DNA from 2 places in the Vibrio navarrensis genome. Region 2 is predicted to be linked to the other one. Evidence: predicted binding sites of a transcription regulator. Region 2 holds the regulator's gene; the other holds the start of a gene.
The links. The regulator MetJ, encoded in region 2, represses methionine synthesis genes. The targets are predictions, from matches to a motif close to TTAGACNTNTANANGTCTAA.
Positions count from the first base shown of each region.

Region 1: metN (methionine ABC transporter ATP-binding protein MetN) is a predicted target of MetJ. The motif match lies at 1,115-1,134, and genes of this name have one in related genera.

Region 1 is NZ_CP065217.1:787,520-790,938, reverse strand. Features, by position in the region: gene treR (trehalose operon repressor TreR) at 1-354, opposite strand, end outside; gene gmhB (D-glycero-beta-D-manno-heptose 1,7-bisphosphate 7-phosphatase) at 394-960, opposite strand; gene metN (methionine ABC transporter ATP-binding protein MetN) at 1,231-2,265, shown strand; gene I3X05_RS03505 (methionine ABC transporter permease) at 2,255-2,932, shown strand; gene I3X05_RS03500 (MetQ/NlpA family lipoprotein) at 2,966-3,419, shown strand, end outside.
Region 2 is NZ_CP065217.1:300,413-303,831, reverse strand. Features, by position in the region: gene I3X05_RS01340 (O-succinylhomoserine (thiol)-lyase) at 1-1,166, opposite strand, end outside; gene metJ (met regulon transcriptional regulator MetJ) at 1,376-1,693, shown strand; gene I3X05_RS01330 (malic enzyme-like NAD(P)-binding protein) at 1,805-3,085, opposite strand; gene rpmE (50S ribosomal protein L31) at 3,384-3,419, opposite strand, start outside.

The sequences.
Region 1 (3,419 bases), 490 kb from region 2:
ATTGCGCCGCCGCAGTACATCCAAATGCTCATTGGTCTTGTCCCGGTCAAACTGGCTCTCCATGATCACCACATCGTATCCGGCTTGGTAGAAGATATTGAGCATGGTGCTCACCGCACGATTTTCTGAGGGAGAATCGAGACGCGAGATGATAACGCCCACCACTTTCTGGCTGCCACCGCGCATCGACTGCGCAGATTTCGACGGCACATAGCCCGACGCCGCAATCACTTCCTCCACTTTGGCACGCGTTTCTGGTTTGACTTTAGGGTCATTGGTCAGAACTCGCGACACGGTGGATTTCCCTACGCCGGACAAACGTGCGATGTCTAAAATGGTCAGCTTTTTATTCATATCGAGTCAAGATCACTCATTGGAGAAGAAAAAGGCCGCTTAGCGACCTTTCAGATGTTGTTTCACGTACTCGGGCACCTCACGGATGCTCTCCAGCACCGCGGTTGCCAGCGCTTCGCCTTGCTCTGTGAGCGGTTTTCCGGTCTTCACCAATAACTTGGTGCCGACACCAGCCGCGTCAGCGGCCATCATATCTTCCGCTTTGTCGCCCACCATAATCGAGTTGGCCATATCGATCTTCAAGAAATCACGCGCTGAAATAAACATGCCCGGCATAGGCTTGCGGCAGTCACAATCTTGCTTGTAATCGCCAATACCGTGCTCGGCATGATGCGGGCAATAATAGATGCCGTCGAACTCAACCCCATTGTCAGCGAAATTCCAGTCCATCCATTGAGTCAGAGAGAGAAAGCGATCTTCACTAAACTTACCACGCGCTATCCCCGACTGGTTGGTGACCAAAACCAGTAAGTAGCCCATCTCTTGCAGGGCTTTGGTCGCTGCGAATACACCATCAATGTATTCGAAATCATGCTCATCGTGAACATACCCATGATCGACGTTAATCACGCCATCACGATCTAAAAAAACAGCAGGTTTGGCCAAAATCTATATCTCTGTCAACAGGGTAACTTAAAGCGCGATTATAACCGAAAAGGCGACGTTTGCGAGTTTCAACTGCCACACAGCCAGCTCAATCGCTCTGCATAGACTATTCTTCTCTATCTAATGACGATTTGATTGGTAAACCGCTAAACGTTTGGACGTCTAGACGTAAAAATATCTATTGACTTGAAAACGTGAAAGCCATAGCATCATCTGAAAAGTGAGCCAGCGCTCAAAATATTATTCTGTTGTCCCTGCACAGGTATAAAAATGATTGAAATTAGTCAGGTAAATAAAGTGTTTTATCAAGGCAGTAAGGAAATACATGCTTTGAAAAACATCAACTTACATATCGCAGAAGGCACCATTTTTGGTGTTATCGGATCATCGGGTGCAGGGAAAAGCACGCTGATCCGCTGCGTGAACATGCTCGAAGCGCCAAGCAGCGGCCGCATTGTGGTGGACGGCGTTGACCTCACCACCCTCAGCAAAGCGCAACTGGGCGAAGCACGCCGCAACATTGGCATGATTTTCCAGCATTTTAATCTGCTCTCCTCACGCAGCGTGTTTGACAACGTTGCCCTGCCACTGGAGTTGGCAGGCAAGAGCAAAGAGCAGATCAAAGAGAAAGTGACGCAGTTGCTCAAACTGGTTGGCTTATCGGACAAACAGGAAAGCTACCCTGCCAATCTCAGCGGCGGGCAAAAGCAGCGCGTAGCGATTGCCCGTGCTTTGGCGAGCGATCCGAAAGTGCTGCTGTGCGACGAAGCCACCAGCGCACTCGATCCGGCGACCACGCACTCGATTTTGGAACTACTGAAAGAGATCAACCGCAAGCTGAAAATCACTATGCTGCTTATTACTCATGAGATGGATGTGGTGAAAAGCATCTGCCACGAAGTGGCGATCATTGGCGACGGCGAACTGGTTGAAAAAGGCACGGTTGGCGAGATCTTCGCCCATCCGAAAACCGAGCTGGCACACGCGTTTATTCGCTCTACCTTGGATCTCTCCATTCCGGAAGATTACCAAGTGCGCTTGCAGTCAAAGCGTGTAGAAGGCAGCTATCCACTGGTCAGGCTGGAATTTACCGGAGCAACGGTGGACGCGCCGCTGGTGTCTCAGATCTCGCGTAAATTCAATATTGATATCAGCATTCTCAGCTCTGATCTCGATTACGCAGGCGGCGTCAAGTTTGGCATGATGGTCGCTGAGCTGTTTGGCAATGAAGAAGACGACAACGCCGCACTGGAATTTTTGCGCGAACATAACGTAAAAGTGGAGGTACTGGGTTATGTCCTTTAATACGATTGCACAGTGGCTGAGTTTAAATGGCGATCTCCTGCTGGGCGCAACTTGGCAAACCTTGTACATGGTGGCGGTGGCTGGCGTAGTCGGTTTTGCGATCGGCATTCCGCTTGGCGTGATTCTGCACACCAGCAAAAAAGGCGGTTTGTTGGAAAACACCAAACTCAACAAAACCCTTGGCGCCATTGTCAACGTAGGCCGCTCGGTGCCTTTTTTGGTGCTGATGGTGGCGATTATTCCGGTGACGAAATTACTGGTAGGCACGTTTATCGGCACCACCGCTGCCATCGTACCGCTGACCATAGGTGCGATACCTTTTGTTGCCCGTTTAATTGAAGGCGCGCTGCTGGAAGTGCCGTCTGGTCTGGTTGAAGCGGCGCAAGCCATGGGCGCTACGCCACTGCAAATTATCACTAAGGTACTGCTTCCTGAAGCGCTACCGACCATTGTTAACTCTGTCACTATCACCTTAGTGACGCTGGTCAGCTACTCCGCGATGGCAGGAACCGTTGGCGGTGGCGGTTTGGGCGATGTCGCCATCCGTTATGGTTTCCACCGCTACGACGTGGTGATCATGGCGGTGACTGTCGTCATGTTGATCGTGCTAGTACAGATTATTCAGTCTATCGGCGATGCAATTGTACGCCGCGTAGACCACCGCTAAGAATTGCAAGATAAAAATATAAGGAGATTTACGATGAAATTTAGCCTCAAAGGTTTATTGACGATTGCCGCCGCTGCCTCAGCACTGATTCTCTCTGGTTGTGGTGAAAAAGCCGCAGACAACAGCAAGATCAAAGTGGGCGTGATGGCAGGTGCCGAAGCCCAAGTTGCAGAAGTGGCGGCGAAAGTGGCCAAAGAAAAATATGGTCTAGATGTTGAGCTAGTGACCTTCACTGACTACGTCACACCAAACGCAGCGCTGGATGACGGCTCTATCGACGTCAACGCGTTCCAACACAAGCCGTACCTCGATCAACAAATCGCTGACCGTGGTTACAAACTGACTATCGCAGGCAACACCTTTGTTTACCCAATCGCAGGCTACTCAAAGCAAGTGAAATCGGTAGCAGAAATCCAAGACGGCGCGCGCATCGCTGTTCCTAACGATCCAACCAACCTTGGTCGTTCACTGCTGCTGCTGGAGCAAC
Region 2 (3,419 bases):
TATTGCGCTCCCTTCACTTGTTCAAAGGCTTGCTTGAGATCGGCGATCAAATCGTGCGCATCTTCCAGTCCAACCGACAGACGCAGCAATTGCTGGGAGACACCCGCTTCAGCCAGCGCCGCTTCGCCCATCGCTCGGTGCGTCATCGACGCAGGATGGCAGATCAAACTTTCCACCCCACCGAGCGACTCGGCCAAAGAGAACAGCTCCAGCGCTTGCACAAACTGCTTCAACTGCTCAAACGAGCCGGCAAATTCAAAACTGAGCATCGAGCCAAAACCCGATTGCTGCTTTTTGGCAATCTCATGCCCCGGATGTTGCGGCAGGCTCGGATGGTAAATCGTCCCCACCAGCGATTCGCTTTGCAAAAAGGCTAAAATTTGCTGTGAGCTCTCTTCGTGCACGCGCATGCGCGCCCCCAACGTGCGGATGCCGCGCAGTGTCATGTAGCTGTCAAACGGCGTGCCGGTTGCGCCCAAACAGTTGCCCCACCACGCCAGCTCCTCGGCATGTTGCGCGGTTTTGGTCACCACCACACCGCCAATCACATCAGAATGGCCATTAATGTATTTGGTGGTGGAGTGAATCACGAAATCCGCGCCCAGCTCCAACGGCTTTTGATAGACCGGAGTGAGAAAGGTGTTGTCGACCGCCACCAGCGCGCCAACGCGATGTGCTTTTTCACACACTGCCGCAATATCGACCACGCGCACCAACGGGTTGGAGGGGGTTTCAATCAACAGCAGTTTGGGCTTGAGCGCCAAGGCCGCCTCCAGCGCCGCTGGGTCGGATTGATCAACAAAGCGCACCTTGAAATCGCCTTTGTTGGCGCGGGTATTGAACAAGCGATAAGTACCGCCGTAGCAGTCGTGCGGAGCGACAATCAGATCGTTTGGCGATAAGAAAGCAGAGACCCACAAGTTAAGCGCCGACGTACCACAGTTGGTCACCACCGCCCCTTGGCCCGATTCTAGCTCATACAGCGCCTGCTCCAGCAAGCCACGGTTGGGGTTGCCCGAGCGGGTATAGTCGTACTTAGGCACTTCGCCAAAGGCTGGAAAGCCGTAGTTGGTCGAAAGGTAAATGGGGGGAACGACAGCACGGAACTGACTGTCTGACTCAATACCAGTTCGAACGGCGATGGTAGCGGGCTTGCGAGTGCTCATAGTGTTTCCTTTCTCCAAAGATGCATTCTGAATGGGAATAGGCTACTGTTGTTTCAGCGTCATCCATTCCTTTTATCCGCCACTTTAACCAGCAAAATTTAAGACGTCAACACTTCTAGACGTCCATATGTCTTTGCTTATGGCGGTAAATCCAGCTACAATCTGCGCCTATTATTTTATTAACCAACGATAACGACTAAAGGTGCGCAATGGCCGACTGGAATGGCGACTACATAAGTCCATACGCAGAGCATGGGAAAAAGAGCGAGCAGGTGAAAAAGATCACTGTATCTATCCCATTGAAAGTGCTGAAAGTGCTGACCGATGAACGAACTCGTCGTCAAATTAATAACCTGCGCCATGCAACCAATAGTGAGCTGCTGTGCGAAGCCTTCCTGCACGCCTACACAGGCCAGCCCTTGCCGACCGATGAAGATCTGCGTAAAGATCGCCCAGATGACATTCCAACTGAAGCGAAAGCGCTGATGACGGCGATGGGCATTGAGTTCGAAGCTTACGACGACTAAGGATTGGCTGGTCAGTTCGGGGGAAGCGGCTGACTACCAAGCCAACAATAGAAATAAAAACGGGACGCCTTGGCGTCCCGTTTTGCTAACTGGTCTACATCATCGTTGGGCTTATTGCGCCATCATGTAGTTCTCTGGCATCGCGATGCGCGCCACACCGGAATCGACCGCCGCTTGCGCGACCGCTTTCGCCACGCGCGGTAGCAGACGTGGGTCCATCGGTTTTGGAATGATGTAGTGCGGACCAAACTCTAGGCTGTCGACGCCCGCTGCTTTCAACACTTCCGCAGGAACCGGTTCTTTCGCCAGTTGACGAATCGCATCCACCGCCGCCAGTTTCATCTCATCGTTGATTTCGCTGGCGCGAACATCCAATGCGCCGCGGAAAATAAACGGGAAGCACAACACGTTGTTCACTTGGTTTGGATAGTCACTGCGGCCCGTTCCCATGATCAAATCGTCACGCACTTCATGTGCCAGCTCAGGCTTGATCTCGGGATCTGGGTTTGAACAGGCAAACACCACCGGTTTATCGGCCATCAGTTTCAGCGCTTCTGCGGGCATCAGGTTTGGACCTGACACGCCCAAGAAGAGATCCGCGCCGGAAATCACATCTTCCAGCGTGCGTTTGTCGGTGTTATTGGCAAACAGCTGCTTATATTCGTTGAGGTCATCACGACGCGTATGGATCACGCCTTTGCGATCGAGCATGTAGATCTTCTCACGCATCGCGCCGCATTTGATCAACAGTTCCATACACGCCACCGCCGCCGCGCCCGCGCCCAAACACACAATCACACATTCGTTGAGTTTTTTGCCTTGCAGCTCGATCGCATTGAGCATGCCCGCCGCCGTCACAATCGCCGTGCCGTGCTGGTCATCGTGGAAAACTGGCACATCACAACGCTCAATCAGGCGTTTCTCGATCTCAAAACAGTCCGGCGCTTTGATGTCTTCAAGGTTGATGCCACCAAAGGTGTCGGCGATGTTGGCAACGGTATCGACAAACTCATCGATGGTGCGGTGTTTTACTTCGATATCGATCGAGTCTAATCCTGCAAAACGTTTGAACAGTAACGCTTTCCCTTCCATGACTGGCTTAGACGCCAGCGGACCTAAATTGCCCAGACCAAGAATTGCGGTGCCGTTAGAGATCACTGCCACCATGTTCCCCTTGGCCGTGTACTTGTAGACGTTCTCCGGGTTTTGTGCGATTTCACGTACTGGCTCAGCCACACCTGGGCTGTAAGCGAGCGCAAGATCTTTGGCGGTTTCGGCTGGTTTTGTCAGCGCAATGGCGATTTTTCCCGCCGTTGGGTAGGCATGGTAATCCAGCGCTTGCTGGCGGCGATCTTCTTCAGGGGTCAATGCCTGGCGATTGTCATCGGACATAGGTCGTTATTCTCTTTATATGTTTTGTGGGATAGGGGGAATGTTGCAAAATGACCTAAAACTCTGCGTTTTTAGATAATTTGGAGATAAATTCTAATTGATATAAGTCAATCTTCCTAGCCAAGAATGCGAAGCATATCTACAAAATGACCAAGAAAGGCGAAGGTAAGACCAGCAAAGGGCGAGAGAAAAGCGCCCCTGAACAACAACAAGGAAAATAACGAGGAAAATAATAGAAAGGCAAAAAGCAAAAAGGCCGCCGAAGCGACCTTTTCTCAAACAGTCATCACAAATGTGATTAGTTCTTACCGCTTGATAGAGCACCGAAACGCTT